2 regions of the Janthinobacterium sp. PSRC1-1 genome follow, and region 2 is predicted to be linked to the other one. Evidence: predicted binding sites of a transcription regulator. Region 2 holds the regulator's gene; the other holds the start of a gene.
What was found. Region 2 encodes FliA, which starts transcription of late flagellar genes. Its sites were predicted from a motif close to CTAAAGTTTNNNNNNNNNNNGCCGNTA; they were not measured.

Region 1: a site for FliA is predicted at 2,750-2,776, ahead of ACP7DW_RS07795 (flagellar protein FliT). Genes of this name have one in related genera too.

The regions. Positions count from the first base shown of each region.
Region 1 is NZ_JAFCWK010000003.1:265,187-274,399, forward strand. Features, by position in the region: gene ACP7DW_RS07785 (M13 family metallopeptidase) at 1-1,630, opposite strand, end outside; gene ACP7DW_RS07790 (HDOD domain-containing protein) at 1,813-2,640, shown strand; gene ACP7DW_RS07795 (flagellar protein FliT) at 2,865-3,116, shown strand; gene ACP7DW_RS07800 (type IV pilus assembly protein FimV) at 3,541-4,671, opposite strand; gene fumC (class II fumarate hydratase) at 4,844-6,238, shown strand; gene ACP7DW_RS07810 (RNA-binding S4 domain-containing protein) at 6,335-6,556, shown strand; gene ACP7DW_RS07815 (hypothetical protein) at 6,670-6,954, shown strand; gene ACP7DW_RS07820 (DUF692 family multinuclear iron-containing protein) at 6,959-8,575, opposite strand; gene ACP7DW_RS07825 (DUF2282 domain-containing protein) at 8,593-8,895, opposite strand; gene ACP7DW_RS07830 (YjfB family protein) at 9,133-9,213, opposite strand, start outside.
Region 2 is NZ_JAFCWK010000005.1:137,169-146,381, reverse strand. Features, by position in the region: gene ACP7DW_RS12460 (hypothetical protein) at 1-470, opposite strand, end outside; gene ACP7DW_RS12455 (translation initiation factor Sui1) at 534-896, opposite strand; gene motD (flagellar motor protein MotD) at 946-1,740, opposite strand; gene ACP7DW_RS12445 (flagellar motor protein) at 1,746-2,492, opposite strand; gene ACP7DW_RS12440 (RNA polymerase sigma factor FliA) at 2,474-3,205, opposite strand; gene ACP7DW_RS12435 (MinD/ParA family ATP-binding protein) at 3,250-4,113, opposite strand; gene flhF (flagellar biosynthesis protein FlhF) at 4,106-5,434, opposite strand; gene flhA (flagellar biosynthesis protein FlhA) at 5,738-7,834, opposite strand; gene flhB (flagellar biosynthesis protein FlhB) at 7,831-9,024, opposite strand; gene ACP7DW_RS12415 (fumarylacetoacetate hydrolase family protein) at 9,164-9,213, opposite strand, start outside.

The DNA of each region.
Region 1 (9,213 bases), on a different contig from region 2:
GCGTCCACCAGTCGCGCAGCTTGCCCTGGGCGTCGAACTGCGCGCCCTGGTCGTCGAAGCTGTGGCTGATCTCGTGGCCGATGGTGGCGCCGATGCCGCCATAGTTGGCCGCATCGGACGCCTGCGGGTCGAAAAATGGCGGCTGCAGGATGGCGGCGGGGAAATTGAGCGCATTTTGCAGCGGCAGGTTGACGGCGTTGACCAGCTGCGCCGGCATGGCCCAGGCCTTGCGGTCGGGCGACTGGCCCAGCTTGGCCAGTTCCTGGCGATAGTGAAACTGTTCCGCCCGCTGCACATTGCCCAGCGCGTCGCCGCGCACCACGCGCAAGCCCGCATAGCTGTCCCACCGCTCGGGATAGCCCACGCCCACGTACAGGGTCTTGAGTTTTTCCTGCGCCTGCGCCTTGGTGGCGGGCGCCATCCAGTCCAGCTTGTCGATGCGGCGCGAGAAGGCGGCGACGATATTCGTCACCATGTCTTGCACGCGGGCTTTCGATTCCGGCGGGAAATAACGTTCCACGTACAGCTTGCCGACGGCATCGCTCAGGGCCGCATTCGTCGCCGCCAGCGCCCGCTTGCTGCGCGGCGACTGCTGCGGCGTGCCGCTCAGGGTGCTGCCGTAGAAGGCGAAGTGCTGCCCGGCGGCGGCCTTCGGCAGAATCGTGCTGAAATGGTTGATGGCGTGGAAGGCCAGGAAATCCTTCCACGTGGCCAGCGGCACGCTTGCCACCAGCGCGGCGCTGCCCGTCATGGCCGTCGGATGCCAGACGATGAAGTCCGTCTGCTGGCCCAGCCCTGCCGCCTGGAAGAAAGCTTGCCAGTCCAGCCCCGGCGCCTTGCTGGCGAAGTCGGCGGCGCGCCACGCGTTATTGCCCTTGGCCACATCGGCCGAATCTTCGCGGCTGGCGTGACTGGCGGCAATCTGCTGCTCCAGCGCAAACACGCGCGCGGCGCGGCCCGCCGCATCGCTGTAGCCGGCCTGCCGGAGCATGGCGGCGATATGCGCCTGGTAAGCCGTGCGCAAGCCCTGCATGCGGGCGCTGTCGCCCTGGTAAAAGGCGCGGTCGGGCAAACCCAGCCCGCCCTGCAGCAGGTAGGCCACGTTGCGCGTGGTGTCGTTCAAGTCTTGCGCCACCCACAGGCCGAACAGGTTTTCCGTATAAAAATTGGTGGCGTTGAGCGGGTCGACATCGGCGCGCAAGCTCTCGCCCAGCGCACGGGCCAGGCCCGCCTGGTCGCGTATGCCATTGATCTTGCTCAATAGTGGCTTGATCGGCACCCAGCCTTTCGCTTCGATAGCCGCCTCATCCATCCAGGAACGGTAAAAATCGCTGACCTGGCGCGCGGATGCCTCCGCCTGTGGCGCCGCCGCCAGGCCTTCGACGAGGCCGATGATGCGCTCGTTGGTCGCGTTGGCGAGGATGGCGAACGAGCCCCAGCTGCTGCGGTCGGCGGGAATCTCGGTGCTGCGCAGCCAGTCGCCATTCACGTAGTCATAGAAGTCGTCACCAGGCAAGACTTTGACGGGGACAGCGGCAGTGGCGCCGGCGGCCTGGCCATGCGCCTGGGCCGGCAAACCGGCCAGCGAGACGCCGGCCAGGGCGAGGACGATGGCAGCCTGGACTGGCATACGGGAACAGGAAAAACGCAAACCGTGCATGGCGATCCTTTCGATGAAAATAGCCAAAATCATAGCCTGAAATCATACCTTTTCTGGGCCCGAGAACCATCCCCAAACTTTTTTGCATGCGGACAAAAAATCGGCTTATAGTTGAACGACCCCGTGCCGCGTGTACGCCAAAGGAGATTGCCATGCAACTGGAAGCGCTGTTCCAGCAACCCCACGCCCTGCCTGTCGCCCCGAAGATCGTCAATGAACTGGTGCGCAGTTTCGACAACCCCGCCATTGCCACCGAAGACATCGCGCGCCAGCTGGGAGCGGACCCGGTGCTGAGCGCCAAGCTGCTGCGGCTGGCCAACTCGGCCTATTACCACGTCTCGCGCAGCGTCGGCACGGTGGAAGACGCCGTGCTGATGCTCGGTTTTGTGACCGTGCGCACCCTCGTCATCAGCTCGGGCCTGGTCAGCGGCTACAAGAGCGTGCCCGGCCTGAATCTGCCGCAGTTCTGGCGCTACAGCCTGCACAGCGCCGTGTCGGCCCGCTGGATCGCCAGACAGACGGGCGACAACCAGGACCTGGCGTTCACCGTCGGCATGATGCATGCGATCGGACAACTGGTGATCCATGCCGCCATGCCCGAGCAAGCCATGCAGCTCGACAAGATCGCACCGCCGCTCGATGCGCGCCGGCTGGATGCGGAACGCGTGTCGCTGGGCTATGACTATGCGCAAGTGGGCGCCGAACTGACGCGCCGCTGGAAGTTCCCCAGCACCTTTGCCGAGGCCATCGCCGCCTTTCCCGATCCGCTGGCCAAGATGCCCCTGAACCGCCTGGCCGCCATCGTGCACCTGGCGTCCTGGCGCGCGCGCGTCGAGGAAAATGCGTTGAGCAATGAAGAAATCATCGCCTGCTACCCGAATGAAGTGGCTCAAGCGCTCGATTTGCCGCCGTCCGTGCTGGTGGACAGGATGCCGCCGCCTGCCGAACTGAGCGCGGGACTGGAAGAACTCGTCAAATAAACCGATCGCGGCCGGAATCGTCACCCCAGCATCCATGCGGGTTTTGCGGGCGATTCCGGTGGCCAGGCAAAACCATGCACATTATTTTCACTTTTTTTTCAAAAACACCCTCAAGTTCCCGCTGAACCTGCCGCTAATCTGGACAAGCGGTAATCCATTCACTAGTTACGGGTGTGCTCATGACCTCCAACGACGTTCTCTCGATGTATGAAAATATTGCAGGAATGACCAACAAAATGGTCGTGGCCGCACGTTCGAGCGACTGGGATGGCCTCGATACCCTGGAAAACCAGTGCGCCAGCGCCGCCAGCGCGGCCTTGACGGGCAGCATGCCTGCCCAGGCCGGCGCCTCGCGCCTGCGCAAGATCGACTTGCTCAAGCAAATCCTGGCCAATGACCGCGAAATCCGCGCCATCACGGAACCGTGGATGACGCAGCTGTCGAACATCATGCCGGGATCGCGCGCCCGCATGTAAATAAGCAAGCTTGCCACGCCAGAAACGATAAAAGCACCCGAGGGTGCTTTTTTTACGTCTGCCGCCGTGCCGGGGAGCGCGCCATCTGCGGCACTCAAAAAGCAAGGAGGGGGAATTTGGAAGGCGAACCCCAGGTATCTCCTGGCGTCGCCTCGCTGCCGGTTGCATCCGGCGTTCGCGAGCACATCGTCGGCATCGCAAACCGCTTCCAGTCCCAGGCGTTTATGCAACGCTACACCTGTTTGCCGCGCCACACTATCGTTGGTGACTGCGACAGGCTGGGGCTGTTTTGTCGTAGAGCAAGTCCACTGAGTTAATCATATCACCATCTTTAAAAAATAGGCAACACGATGGAACAGCATTTTTCTGTCTTTTTTGAATATCTTTTTTTATATCAAATTTTTAGCGCGGCCTTGCAGCAGCATTAACGCGAGAACGGCTCCGTTTCCGGCCCGGCGGCCGGCCCTTCCTCCACCGCCTCCGTCAGTACCGGCACCTCTTTCTTGCGGCCGAACGGCTTGCGCAGCAGGACCCAGTATTTCGACGGCGCGCCCGGCCCCGCCACCTGCCTGCGCTTGCGCACGACATACACGATCGCCGCCGTCAACAACAGGAAGGCCACGGTGCCGATACCGAGCCACAGCAAGCCGTTGCCGCCCGTTTTCTTTTCCTTGTCGGCTGCCGGCGCCGCGTGCAGGGGCTGGGGCCGGGCATGCGGCGCCTGCGCCTCGGCCGGCGCGGCAGCCGGCACAGCGGCGGCGGTGGCGGGCAGCGCCAGCGCCTTTTGCAAGGCGCCGATCTTGCCCTCCAATTCACCGAGCTTGTCATTCAGGGCCGCATTTTTCTCATCCAGCGCCACGCACGCTTGCGCCTGCCCAGCATCCACCTGAGGCGCGCAAGCGGCGACGGGCGCCCTGGCGCGGCGCGGCGGCGGCGGACGCAGCGCGGGAGCAGCTGGCGCAGGCACGGCAAGCGGCGGCACGAACACGCGCGCCGGACGCACCAGTCCCTCGGCCCGCGCGCGCGCTGCCAGCGCGGCGGCATCGGGCGGCGGCGTGCCGGACGCAGCGCGCGGCAGCGGCACAGGCACGGGCGCCGGAATGACGGGCCTGACTGGCGTGACCGGCGCACTGGCAGCGGCGACGGCGGCGGGCGGTGCCGGCGTCAGCCACAGCGTACCCAGACGCACGACGGCGCCGCTACCATTACCCAATAACAAATACAAATGTACATGACCGGCCTGAATCGCTTGCCGGGTTGTCACGCGCACATACTGCCGCCCACCGCGTTCCAGCGGGCTGATCATCAAGGTTTGCAAGGCCGGGTCCATGCCGATGCCGCCGCCCCGGTACACATCGGGCGAGGCCAGGCGCACGGCCACGCCGCCGGCCTCTTCGGGAGTCAGGGCCGTCAGTTCGATCTCGGCCAGCAAGGGCTGGCCCACGTGCGACAGCACCGCCATCTCGCCCAGTTCGGCCGCCATCACGGGCGGCAAGACCAGGCTGGCGGCGGCGCACGCGATCAGGGACCAACGGGTAACAATGCTGCTGTGCATGGACTGATCGCTTTGATAACAAGATAGATAAGGGGAACGCGTCTGTCTTTAACGGCAGGAAATCGCAAAAATATAGATGGACCAAGGTAAAAATGATGCAATACAGCATCATCCTGTGTCTTTTTGACGTCTGGAGTACACTCGATCCACCTCCATCGATGAAAGGGATGCCATGAGCAGCAGAATCGAACGCGACAGTTTCGGCCCGATCGACGTACCCGCCGACCGGCTGTGGGGAGCGCAGACACAGCGCTCGCTTGAGCACTTCCATATCTCCACGGAAAAGATGCCGCCTGAACTGATCGCCGCCCTGGCCACCGTCAAGCGCGCGGCCGCCCACGTCAACCTGGACCTGGGCCTATTGGATGGCAAGAAGGCCATCGCCATCACACAGGCGGCCGACGAAGTGCTGGCCGGCAAGCATGACGCGGAATTCCCGCTGGCCGTCTGGCAGACGGGCTCCGGCACGCAAAGCAATATGAACATGAATGAAGTGCTGGCCAACCGCGGCTCCGAACTGATCGGCGGCCTGCGCGGCGCCGAACGCCTGCTGCACCCGAACGACGACGTCAACCTGGGCCAGTCCTCGAACGACATCTTTCCCACCGCCATCCATGTGGCGGCCGCCCTTGCCGTCGCCAACACGGTCCTGCCGCCGCTGCGCCAACTGCGCGCCACGCTCGACGCCAAGGCCACGGAGTTTGCCGACATCGTCAAGATCGGCCGCACCCATTTGCAGGATGCCACGCCCTTGACCCTGGGCCAGGAATTTTCCGGCTATGTGGCGCAGCTGGACTTTGCCGAGCACATCATCACGGCATCGCTGCCGCCGCTGCTGCAGCTGGCCGCCGGCGGCACGGCCGTGGGCACGGGCTTGAATGCCCACGTGGAATTTGCCGGCCGCATTGCGGCGGAACTGGCACGCCTGACGGGCCAGCCGTTCGAGACGGCCAGCAACAAGTTTGCCGCCCTGGCCGCCCATGATGCCTTGGTGGCCGCCCATGGCGCGCTGAAAACCCTGGCCACGGCGCTGATGAAAATCGCCAACGACGTGCGCTGGATGGCGTCCGGCCCCCGTTCCGGCCTCGGTGAAATCACCATCCCCGAAAACGAGCCGGGCAGTTCCATCATGCCGGGCAAGGTCAATCCCACCCAGTGCGAAGCACTGACCATGCTGTGCTGCCAGGTGTTCGGCAACGACGTCGCCATCACGCTGGGTGGCGCCTCGGGTAATTTCGAGCTGAATGTCTTCAAGCCCTTGATTGCGCACAACTTCCTGCAAAGCGCGCGCCTGCTGGGCGACGGCATGCGCAGCTTCGACGAACATTGCGCGCACGGCATCGCGCCGAACCGTGACCGCATCGCCGAACTGATGGAGCGCTCCCTGATGCTGGTCACGGCGCTGGCGCCACACATCGGCTACGACAAGGCGGCGCAAATCGCCAAGCAGGCCCAGCATGAAGGCACGACCCTGAAGCAAGCGGCACTGGCCCTGGGTTATGTAACGGAAGAGCAATTCCATGCGTGGATCGTGCCACTGGAGATGACGCAGCCCAACAAAAGTTAAGGCTCAGCCTGCATTCCCCCTCGCTTCATGTAAACTATGACCTTAGTTGACACTGTCATTCAGTGTTGAAAACACATCGTTGCAATAAGGGATACAATGCAAAAAGTAAGCTTTGATTTAACATCCGAGTTCGTCGAGCTGAACCAGCTGTTGAAGCTGGTCGGCTTGTGCGACAGCGGTGGCGCAGGCAAGGTCATGGTCGATAGCGGCGTGGTGAAGGTCGATGGCAAGAAGGAATTGCGCAAGACCGCCAAGATCCGCGCCGGCCAGGTCGTCAGCGTGGGCGATATCCGTATCACGGTCGTCGCTCCCGCCTGATGCCGGCATGGGGCGCGAAAGCCGCCCCATGCGCCCAGCCCGCCCGGTTGCCTGGATCGAGCTGCGATATGTCGTTATTGTCAGATAAATATCGATTGCGGAGGGGAAGCGCCATGGACCATCCCGAACACGGTACGCGCAGCCAGGAACGCCTGATCGGCGACTTGCGCCAGGTCATAGAAAACGCGGAAGAATTGCTGCGTAACACAGACAAATACACCAGCAGCCTGTACCAGAGCGCGCGCGCCAGGCTGGAACTGGCCCTCGTCGGGGCCACCGCCGAGCTGGCCCGCTTTGAAGAAGAGCAAGTCACGCGCATGATGGACGCCACCCTGGCCGCGAATGCCCTGTACCGCGATCAGACGGGCGAAGCGCGCCTGCTGCGGGCCTTCGAATAAAGTGTCACGCCGCCAGCACCGCATGCGCCAGCCATTGGCGCAGGTGGGCGGCCAGGTCGAATGCCGGATCCCGCTCGAACGCCACATCGAGCGCGGCGCCAAACGTCTGCCCCTGCTGCAAGACCAGCAAGGCCGCATGCGCGGCCGCGTCCACTAGCAGGACCTGCGCCTTCCAGCGCGGCCGGCAGACCAGTGCCCAGTTGGCCACCTGCATATCGTGCGGAAACTGCCCATCATCATCCTGATGCGCCTGCCAAAGGGCCGCGACTTGCCAGTTCGATGCCAGCAAGGCGCAAGCGGGATGCAAGGCAAGACGGCGCGCTTCGAGCTGATCGGGATGCAGGGCGGCCAGCGCCTCGGGCGTCAGCGCTGGCGCTTCGGCCGCGTCATGGGCCAGGTGCACGGCCCATTCCAGGCGCGCCATGTCCGGCAGATAAGGCAACTCGGCCGCAGGCGGAAAACTGCTCAGAAAATCGGCGAAACGGGCGCCAAACTGGTTCAAATCGGCGCTACCTGACGGATACTGGCGCCCATACGCGCGCGCCAGGCCGCCAAAGAATTCTTCTCCCACCAGCGCCAGCACGACGGGATAGGCGTGGCCCAGGGTGCGGCGCCAGGTGGCGCTCAGATTGCCGCGGTACAGTGCGAAACGCTGCGGCACCGCCGCTCCCGCGAACGATGGCAAGGTTGCCGCAGGATCGAGCAAGGCCGTGGCAAACGCTTGCTGGCCGGCCGCCAGCGCATCAAGCGACGCGGGCCGTGGCGGTGGCAGCACCGGCACCGCATGCCACGGCGAATGTTGCTCGTGCTGCGTCAGCATCGCTTGCGCCTTGTCCGCCTCGCCCAGCAGGATGTCAAGGGCGGGCAAGTCCGTATCCCATTCGACCAGCGTGGGCACGGCGCCAAAGCGCAGCAAGGCGGCCGCATACAAGTCCCAGACGGGCTCGGCCACGGCGGCGCCATGGTGGTCGATCACGGCCTGCGGCGTCAGCAAATGGCCGCCCAGGTGCAGTTCGCCCACGCTGCCCGGCGCGATGGACTGCATGGCAAGCAGGGCGTCTTCGCCGTGGTTGCACTGGTTCACATACAGATTATTGATGTCGAGCAGCAGCCCGCAGCCGCTGCGGCGCGCCAGTTCCGCCAGGAATTGCGCCTCGCTCATGGCATCGTCGGCAAAACGCAGGTAAGTCGAGACATTCTCCAGCAAGATCGGTCTTTTCAGCACATCCTGCACCCTCCCCACCCTGGCGCACAACAAGTCGAGGGCCGCGCCATTCAAGGCCAGCGGCAACAGATCATTGAGTTGCCGCTGCGCCACGGCGCCCCAGCACAGGTGTTCCGACACAAGAAACGGCTCGATGCGCTCGGCCACGGCGCGCACGCGCTGCAGGTGCGCTTCGGAAAAGCCCCGCGCGGACCCGAGGCCCAGTCCCACGCCATGCAGGCTGATGGGGTAATCCTGGCGCAGAGTGTCTAACACATGACTATCCCAGCCCGACGGCTGCAGATAATTTTCGGTATGCACTTCCAGCCAGCCCACCTTGGGCCGGCGCGCCAGAAAATCGCGGTAGTGCGCGGCGCGCAGGCCGACGCCGGCAAGCGCCTCGATAGTCGGCGGCATGGAAAGGTGGCGGACGCTTAGGGCTGCGTCGCCGGTTTGGCGGCCTTGCCGGCCTTGATGGGCTTGACGGAGCCGCCCACCTGTTCGCACGTGCCCTTGGCAACGTAGGCCCATTCCGTGGGCAAGTTGTCCGCCTCGGCCTGCCCCGCGCAGGAATGCGCGCCATCGGACGAGGCGCAATCGTTCTGCCCTGCCTTGGCAACGCCGTAGCATTTTTCCTTGTCGCCAGGGGCGGGACCGTCGTGCGCGGCCGCGTTGACGGTGGTGCCGGCGCAGAGGCCCGCGAGGGCGGCGGCGATGAGAGCTTGACGTTTGTTCATGGGGAGTCCTCTTGCATGGTTCAAAGTAATGGCAGGCCCCAGGCTGCACTATGGGCAACGCGAGGGAATCGGCATCATTTTACTGAATCGGCCGCGCCATGGCGAACCATGGTCAATTAATCAACTTGACAGGAGCAGGAAAAAGTAAGTAACAGACAAAAACGCCCACTCCACCGTCGATGACGTTGGTGTGGGCGTGACGATGGCGAGCGCCAGACTGGCGCTGCGGGACTGCGCTCAGGCGGTCGTGTTGATGCGGTTACCGAGGTGAGCCGGCAGACTCGGCGCCGACTGTACCGGTGGCAACGCTGCCAGCAA
Region 2 (9,213 bases):
AGGAACAGGGTGGCCGCGCCCGGCACGCCCGCCTTGGCGGCAGTGGCCAGGTAGCCCAGTCGGTCCTCGCGCTGGCGCTGCGTCAGGCCCACGCACAGCTGCTGCTGGGCGGCTTTTTCCGCCTCCGTCATCTCGCGTCCCAGCTCGAATTCCAGCCCCGGCAAGCGGCTTTCGCGCTGGAAGACGATGCAGTCGTCGAGCAGGTTGTAGGCCGCATACGCATCTTCCGCCCTGCCGCTGGCGGCCAGGCGTTCGAGCCGCTGCGCCAGGGAAACAACAACGGGCGCTTCAGCCGCAGGGACGGAAGCATCGATATGCATATACGATTCCAGGCTGCGCCCCGCTGGTGCACTGGCGGCAGCGATCACCACAGATTGTGGCGCGCCGCCGTCGGGTGCGGGCCAGTACGCCAGCGCCAGTGCTGCCGCGATGGCAGCGGCGATGGCGACACTGGTGAATTTGACGTTCATGGTGAGGATGCGCGTGGATGGGAAGCGCACGTTACCACAGGCGCACGGCAGCTGGCCGCACGCTCAGCCGCCGGCTTTTTTCGCCTGGTGCCCCAGCCTGGCCAGCGCGGCCACGATGGTGTCCACGTGGTCGCCCTGCACTTCGATCACGCCATCCTTGACGGTGCCGCCCGAGCCGCACTGCGTGCGCAACTGCTTGCCCAGCAGGGCCAGCGCGATGGCGTCCAGCGCCAGGCCTTTCACCACGCTGACGCTCTTGCCGCCACGGCCCTTGGTCTGGCGCGACACGCGCACCACGCCATCGCCGGCCGGCGCCGCCTTGGCTTGCGCCTTGCACGCGCATTGCGCCAGCGGCTGGCGGCAGGCGGGACACATGCGGCCCGTTTCAGTGGAATACACGAGACCGCCCAGGGAACTGCTTTTCATGATGGAGAGATAAAAAGGGAGAAGGCGCGATTGTACCAAGCGCCGGGGTTCAGTTGGCCGGTGCCGGCGCAGGTGCCGGTGCGACGGGCGGCGTCGGCACTTCCGTCACCGTCTCGGGGATGCCCGACAAAATCGTCACGGCGACGCGGCGGTTGCGCGCGCGCCCTTCCGGCGTTTCGTTCGGCGCCACGGGGATGTTGTCGGCGTGGCCCACGGCCGTCAGGCGCGACGCTTGTACGCCGCTGGCGATGAACAGGCGCACCACGGCGCTGGCGCGCGCGGCCGACAACTCCCAGTTCGAGGCAAAGGTCGAATTGCTGATCGGCTGCACATCCGTATGCCCTTCCACCTGCACGTCGTGCGTGTCATCCTTGAGCAGCACGGCCACGGCGCGCAGCGCCTGGTCCGATTCCGCCGTCAGCGCTGCGGCGCCCGGATCGAACAGCACGCTGGCATTGATTTCCACGCTCACGCCGCGGCTCGTCTGCGTCACCCGCACCTTGCCTTCCTTCACCAGCGGCGCCAGCGTGGAGGTGAGGTCCTGCGCCAGGCGCGTCATGTGTTCGCGCTCGCGGCGGATGGCTTCCGTGCGGCGTTTCAGGGCGGGGTTCGGCAGCGCAATGGCTTGCGGCGCTTCCATGATGATGGGCGGCGCGCCCTTTTCCAGACTGAAGGCCTGGCCGATGGCATTCTGGAAGACGCGGTATTTGCCTTCGTTGACTTGCGAAATCGCATACATGACGACGAAAAAGGCGAACAGCAAGGTGATGAAGTCGGCGTACGAGATCAGCCAGCGGTCCTGGTTGTCCGGTTCCTCGTCATACTTCCTGCGCGCGCGCCGCATCATGCTCAGTGCTCGTGCAAGAGGCTGGCCACGCGCTCTTCGATGATGCGCGTGTGGTCGCCCGTGGCGATGTCGTACAACACGGCGGCCGTGATTTCATACTGCAGCACGCGGCGCGAGACGATGGCCTTGAGCTTGTTCGCCACCGGCAGGAACAGCAGATTGGCCAGGCCGACGCCATAAATGGTCGAGACAAACGCCACGGCAATGCCGCTGCCAAGCTTACTCGGGTCGGTGAGGTTTTCCATCACGTGGATCAGGCCCAGCACGGCGCCCAGGATGCCGATCGTGGGCGAATAGCCGGCCGCCGATTCCCACACCTTGACGGCCTGGCGTTCGGCCAGCTCGTAGGCGGAGATTTCCACGTCGAGCAGCTGGCGCAGCTTGTCGGGCGCGATGCCGTCGACGATCATGCGCAAGCCCTTGGCATTGAAGCGGTCGGCCGTGTTTTCCATCAGGCGTTCGAGCGCCAGCGGGCCGTCGCGGCGCGCCGTCAAACTCCATTGCCCGATGTCGCGCGCCAGCGCGGCGCGCGTGTCGGCTGGCGGCAGGAAGACCCAGCGCAGCATTTCCAGGCCGCGCACGAAGGTGCGCAGCCGCGTTTGCAGCAGCACGGCGCCGAAGGTGCCAATGACCACGATGGCGAAGGCGGCCGGCTGCAGCAGGGAGGCCATCTTGCCGCCTTCCAGTGCCTGGCCGACCAAGAGGCCGGCCAGCGCCAGCGCCAGCCCGATTACGCTGGACCAGTCCACGCCAGCTCCCTCAAGGTTGCCCGCAGGCGCGCGACGGCCTGGGTATGCAGCTGCGAGACGCGCGATTCGGACACGCCCATCACCGCGCCGATCTCCTTCAGGTTCAGCTCTTCTTCGTAATACAGGCCCATGAGCATTTTCTCGCGTGGCGGCAGCGCGTCGATGGCATCGATCACGGATTGCCGGAAATCGGTATCGAGCAGGGACCGCAAGGGGTCGCTGTCCTCGTCCACGCAATGGCGGTCGAGAAAGCTGTCATTGCCGTCCGGGTCATGAAAGTCTTCGTAGTACAGCAACTGGTGGCCGCCGCCGTCGCCCAGCATTTCCTGGTAATCGACGAGCGACATTTTCAGCAATTTCGCCACTTCCGACTCCGTCGGCGGGTGTCCCAGGCGCTGCTGCAAAATGCTCATCGCCTCTTCGATCTTGCGCATGTTCTGGCGCATGCTGCGCGGCAGCCAGTCACTGGTACGCAATTCGTCGAGCATGGCGCCGCGGATACGCAGCACGGCATACGTCTCGAACTGCGCGCCATGCGTCTCTTCATAGCGGCTGATGGCGTCGAGCAGGCCGATCATGCCGGCCTGGATCAGGTCATCGACCTCGACCGAAGGCGGCAATTTCGCCTTCATATGGTGCGCCAGACGCTTCACCAGCGGAATGTGCTCCGTCAGCAAATAGTCCTTGTTCGATTTCCCTTTGACCGTGTACATAGGCTGCTTATTGTTTTAACTGCTATCGTGTGCTGATGATGGATTCAGACGCTGAACTGGTGCGGGCTCCCCGTCTGGTACAAGGTGCCACCGAGCACCGGCGCCGCCGAACGGGCCAGCCGCTCGGCCAGTCCGCGAAACGCCACCGAGGCTCCCGCCAGCGGAAAGGCATCGACCACGCTGCGGCCCAGACGCGCCGCGCGGTGCAGATACTCATCGGCAGGCACCGATCCCATCGAGGTCAGTTTCACGGCCAGGTAGCGGCTCGCCGCCTGCGCCATATTATCGTATACCACTTTTGCCTCGGATTCGGAAGCGCCGGTGACCAGAATGCCGAACGGACGGCGTCCCAGCTCCTGGCTCAGACGCTTGATCAGGCAGTACGCGGCCTTGATCGAGGTGGCGCTGGTCGACACTTGCACCACGATGTCGGACGAGGCCATCAGCGGCACGGGGAAGCAATCGCCCGCGTCGGCGACGACGCCGTCGACCAGCACGATGCCGCTCTGGCGCGCCAGTACCTCGAAGGTCTTGCCCAGGCGGCGCAGTTCTTCCGCACCCGCATAGTCCATGCTGTCCATCAGGTGGTTGCGCGCGCCCAGGCTGGCCACGCCGAAGCCTTGCGGCACCTGGTGGATGACCTGGTTCAGGGCGCACTGCTGGCGCGCCACGTCGCGCAGGCTGGCACCGTGCGCCAGTCCCAGACGGGCGGCCACGCCATCGCTGCCGCCGCTGGCGTCGAGCAGCAGCACGTCATTGCCGCCGTAGACCAGCGAGGCGCCCAGGTTGACCAGCATGGCGCCCTTGTCGTCCTGCGGCGTGGCCGATAAAAATGTCATCACGCGCGGCTGCGGGCCGGCCAGCATGCGGCGCAGGCCTTCGGCCTGATCGAAATCGAAATTAGCCAAGGCGCACCCCGCGCGCTTCATTGTTGCGGGCGGCCGCCTGCGCCATCAGGAGCGGCAGTTCGGCATCGGAAAACTGCGTCGCCGCCGCATCGCGCTTGAGCTTGAAGGCGCGGTCGATCAGGTAGCCACGGTCGGCCAGGTACAGGTCTTCCGGCACGCGCTGGCCGTTCGACACATAAAACAGGTTCAGTTTCTGGCGGATCACCACGTCGAGCACATTGCCGATCGAGGCCGCTTCATCGAGCTTGGTCATGATGCAGCCGGCCAGGCCGCTGCCCTGGTAGGCGCGCACCACTTCGTTCAAGGTTTCCTGCGTCGCCGTGGAGTTCAGGCACAGCAAACGTTTCACGTCGGCGCCGGCGCCCGACAGCATGGCCACCTGCTCCGTCACCATCTGATCGCGCTGGCTCACGCCCACCGTATCGATCAGCACCGTGTGCTTGTTCTTCAATTCTTTCAAGGCGATGCGCAAGTCCGCTTCATCCTTCACCGAATGCACCATCACGCCGAGGATCTTGCCGTAGATGCGCAGCTGTTCGTGCGCGCCGATACGATAGGCGTCCGTGGTGATCAGGGCCAGCTTTTCCGGGCCGTGGCGCATCACGCAGCGGGCCGCCAGCTTGGCCGTGCTGGTGGTCTTGCCGACACCGGTCGGGCCGACCAGCGCAAACACGCCGCCCTGCTCCAGCATGGCGTCTTCATTGGCGACGGTATTCAGGTTACGACTGAGGACGGTTTTAATCCAGCGCATGCTTTGCGCGCCATCGAGGCCGGCGGGCAGCTTGTCGATCAGGTAGCGCGCCAGGCTGGCCGAGAAACCGGCGGCCAGCATTTCGCGCAGCACCACGGCTTTTTGCGGCTCGCGCTGCTGCGTCGAGCCCCACGAGATTTCCGCCAACTGGGTTTCCATCATGCCGCGCATGGCGCGGATTTCATTCATCATGCCGCTCATCTCGGCGGCGGCGTTCTCTTTGACGTGCGCCAGCGCGCTGGCCATCATCTGCTGCATGCGGGCCATGTCCACTGGCTCGCCGGCTGCCTGGCGCGGTGCGGCAGGACGTGGCGCAGCCGGGCGCTGGGCCGGGGCGGCCGGACGCTGCGGCGTGGCGAACTGGGTCTGCAACTGGGGACGGGGCTGCGACATTTCGGACGCGGCCGGCGGCGACGCCAGCGAAGCGGCATCGTCATTGGCCAGCGCGAGGATTTCCACCACGCCATCGGCCTGGCGGTTCGACAGGATCACGGCATCGGGACCCAGCGCTTCGCGCACCTTGCGCAGCGCATCGCGCGACGAGGCGCCCGTAAATTTCTTCACATTCATGACCGGCCTCCCAAGGCGGGGGGGGCGCAATATTGGCTGAACTGTGTGACCATCGTCGACTCCTGTTGCTTGGGTGCTGTCTTCCACATGGACACAGATCACCCGGACAGTTTCCATTATTAGCGATGCTTGGAGGAAATGATCGAAGGAACAGGACGGGAAAGTACCCGTTATTCAGTTTGCCAGCAGGAAATTGATGTTTTTTTGACCAAAAGCAAGGGCTGGGGTCAGACCCCCACTGACGCTAACGCAAAGCTCCGCGCTAACGCTAGCTCAGTCTGACCCCGGCATTAACCATCTCAACTACTGCGCGCCCACCAGCGCCGTGACGCGGATGGTCTTGGTTTCCGGCACTTCCGCATGCGACAGCACCTTCAGCTGCGGCAAGGCGCGGCGCAGGAAACGCGACAGCAGGGCGCGCAGCGGCGCCGGCACCAGCAGCACCGGCGTCAGGCCCAGCGCCTCCTGCTGCTGCGCGGCCAGGCCTGCCTGGTGGGCGATGGTATCGGCCAGGCCCGGCTCGATGCCGGCGCCGTCGCCGCCGTTGCCCATCGCTTGCATCAGCAAGCGCTCCAGGCGGCTGTCGAGGGTCATCACGGACAATTCGGCCGCACCGGGGAACAGTTGCTGCACGATGGCGCGGCCCAGGGATACGCGTACCAGCGCCGTCAGCTCGTTCGGGTCTTGCGTATTGACCGTATGCTCGGCCAGGGTTTCGATGATGCTGCGCATGTCGCGGATGTGCACGCCCTCGGCCAGCAGGTTCTGCAGCACTTTTTGCAGGGTCGACAGCGACAGCATCTTCGGCACCAGGTCTTCCACCAGGCGCGGCGCATCCTTGCCCAGGTGATCGAGCAGCGACTGCACTTCCGCGCGGCCCAGCAGTTCGGAAGCGTGCGAGGTGATCAGGTGGTTCAAGTGCGTGGCCACCACGGTGCCCGCATCGACCACCGTGTAGCCCATCGATTGCGCCTGGTCGCGCAAGCTGGCGTCGATCCAGGTGGCGGGCAAGCCGAACGCGGGATCGCTGGTGGCCACGCCCGGCAAGGCGCCGCTGGCCATGCCGGGATTAATCGCCAGGAACTGCCCGTTGAACGCTTCGCCCACGCCCACTTCCACGCCCTTGAGGGTGATGCGGTAGGCGGAGGGTTTGAGCTCCAGGTTGTCGCGGATATGCACGGGCGGCGCCAGGAAACCCACTTCCTGGGCAAATTTCTTGCGGATGCCCTTGATGCGTTTGAGCAATTCGCCGCCCTGCGTCTTGTCGACCAGGGGGATCAGGCGATAGCCCACTTCCAGGCCCAGCGTGTCGACGGGCATGATGTCTTGCCAGCTGGCCTCTTCCTGCTCGGGCGCCACGGTCGCTGGCGGCACGTCGGCCGGTTTCTCGGACGCCTCTTTTTCCTGCGTGCGCTTCTTGCTGATCAAATAGGCGGAACCGGCCAGCGCGGAGGCCAGCAGCAGGAAGACCATGTTCGGCATGCCCGGAATCAGGCCCATGCCGCCGATGATGCCGGCGGTAATATATAGCACTTGCGGTTTCGCAAACAATTGACCGACCAGCTGGGTGCCGATGTCCTGGTCGCTGGCCACGCGCGAGACGACGATACCGGCCGCCGTGGAAATGATCAGCGAAGGAATCTGCGCCACCAGGCCGTCACCGATGGCCAGCAGCGTGTAGTTTTTGAGGGCATCGGCAAAGCCCATGTCATGCTGCAACAAGCCCACCAGCAAGCCGCCGACGATATTGATGACGGTGACCATGATGCCGGCGATGGCGTCGCCGCGCACGTATTTGCTGGCACCGTCCATGGCGCCATAGAATTCCGCTTCCTGCGCCACTTCCGTGCGGCGGCGGCGCGCTTCGTCTTCGCCGATCAGGCCGGCGTTCAGATCGGCATCGATGGCCATCTGTTTACCAGGCATGGCGTCCAGCGCGAAGCGGGCGCCCACCTCGGCGATACGGCCCGCACCCTTGGTCACGACGGTAAAGTTAATGATGGTCAAAATAATGAAGACGACGATACCGACCGTATAGTTGCCGCCGATCAGGAAGTGGCCGAACGCCTCGATCACTTTACCGGCCGCGTCGGCGCCCGTATGGCCTTCCGTCAGCACCACGCGCGTGGACGCCACGTTCAGCGACAGGCGCAGCATGGTCGACACCAGCAAAATGGTCGGGAAGGCCATGAAGTCGAGCGGCTTGACCGTATACAGCGCCGTCAGCAGCACGATGATGGACAGCGCGATATTGAAACTGAAAAAAATGTCGAGGATGAAGGCCGGCAGCGGCAGCACCATCATCGCCAGCAGCATGATGATGATGATCGGCGCGGCGATGCCCTTGCTGGCGTTGCCGCTCATACCGCTGAGCCAGGCTGGCAATCTCAGGCCGTTCATGGTGTACTTCCTTTATTCTTGTCTGCCGCGTCGGCTGCGGCCTTGATCTGCGATGCCGGGTCGAGCGGATCGAGCTCGGGCGGCACGTCGAGTTTCTTCGGCTTGTCGGGGCGCTGGCCATGGCCGCTGCCGTAGCTGCGCAGCTGGAACACGTAGGCCAGCACTTCGGCCACGGCGCCATACAGCGCCTCGGGGATCTCGTCGCCGATGTCCGTGTGCTGGTACAGCGCACGCGCCAGCGCCGGCGCTTCGAGGATGGCGACCTTGTGTTCGCCGGCCAGTTCGCGGATCTTCGCCGCCACCTCGTCGATGCCCTTGGCCACCACCTGCGGCGCGCCGCGCGAATTCTCGCCATACTTCAAGGCCACCGCGTAGTGGGTAGGATTGGTCACCACCACGTCGGCCGTCGGCACGTCGGCCATCATGCGGCGGCGCGACATTTCATGCTGCATCTGGCGTATCTTCGCCTTGATCTGCGGATTGCCGTCCGACTCCTTCGCCTCTTGCTTGACTTCCTGCAAGGACATTTTCATCTTGTTGGCGTAGTGCCACATCTGGTACGGGCCGTCGATGGCGGCGATCAGGCCCAGCGCGCCGACGATCAGCAAAAAGGCCGTGATCAGCAGGCTGATCAGATGGGCCGAACCGGCGCGCAAGGATTCGACCGACAGGCCCAGCACGGCGTCTTTCTGGTGCTGCATCACCATCCAGGCGACGACGCCGACGACGAGCGTCTTGGCGATGGCCTTGAGCAATTCCACCAGCGCATTCTTCGAAAACATATTGCCCAGGCCGCGAATCGGGTTGAGCTTGCCAAAATTGGGGGTGAACGCCTTGGAACTGAACAGCCAGCCACCCACCAGCACGGGCGAGGCCAGCGCGACGAGCATGATGGCCGCGGCGTACGGCAGGCAAGTCAGCAAGACGGAGCCCACGTCGTAGCCGATGCGCAACATCATCGCGTCGGGATTGAGGATTTGCTCGCGGTCCAGGGTCAGCCCGGACACCATGACGGCCGTCAGCCGGCGCACGATGGCGTCGCCGGCAAACCACAGGCAGCAGCCGGACGCCATCAGCACCGTAAACGTGGCCACTTCACGCGATCGCGGAACGTCGCCTTCCTCACGCGCCTGCTCGAGGCGCTTCGGTGACGCGGCTTCGGTCTTTTCTGCGTCGCTGTCGTCCGACATCAATCAACTCCGGTGAAGTCCTGCAGCCTGGTTAGGCGCAATACGGACTGGGCATGACACATTATCGATTCAATGACGGCAACGCCATCAAGGGAAAAGGAGGGCGAATCCCCTGCTTTTCCTTTGCTCTCCAGAAACCTTAGCGCGACTTGCGCGCCTCGGCCTGCTTGACGGTCTGCTCGATGGCAC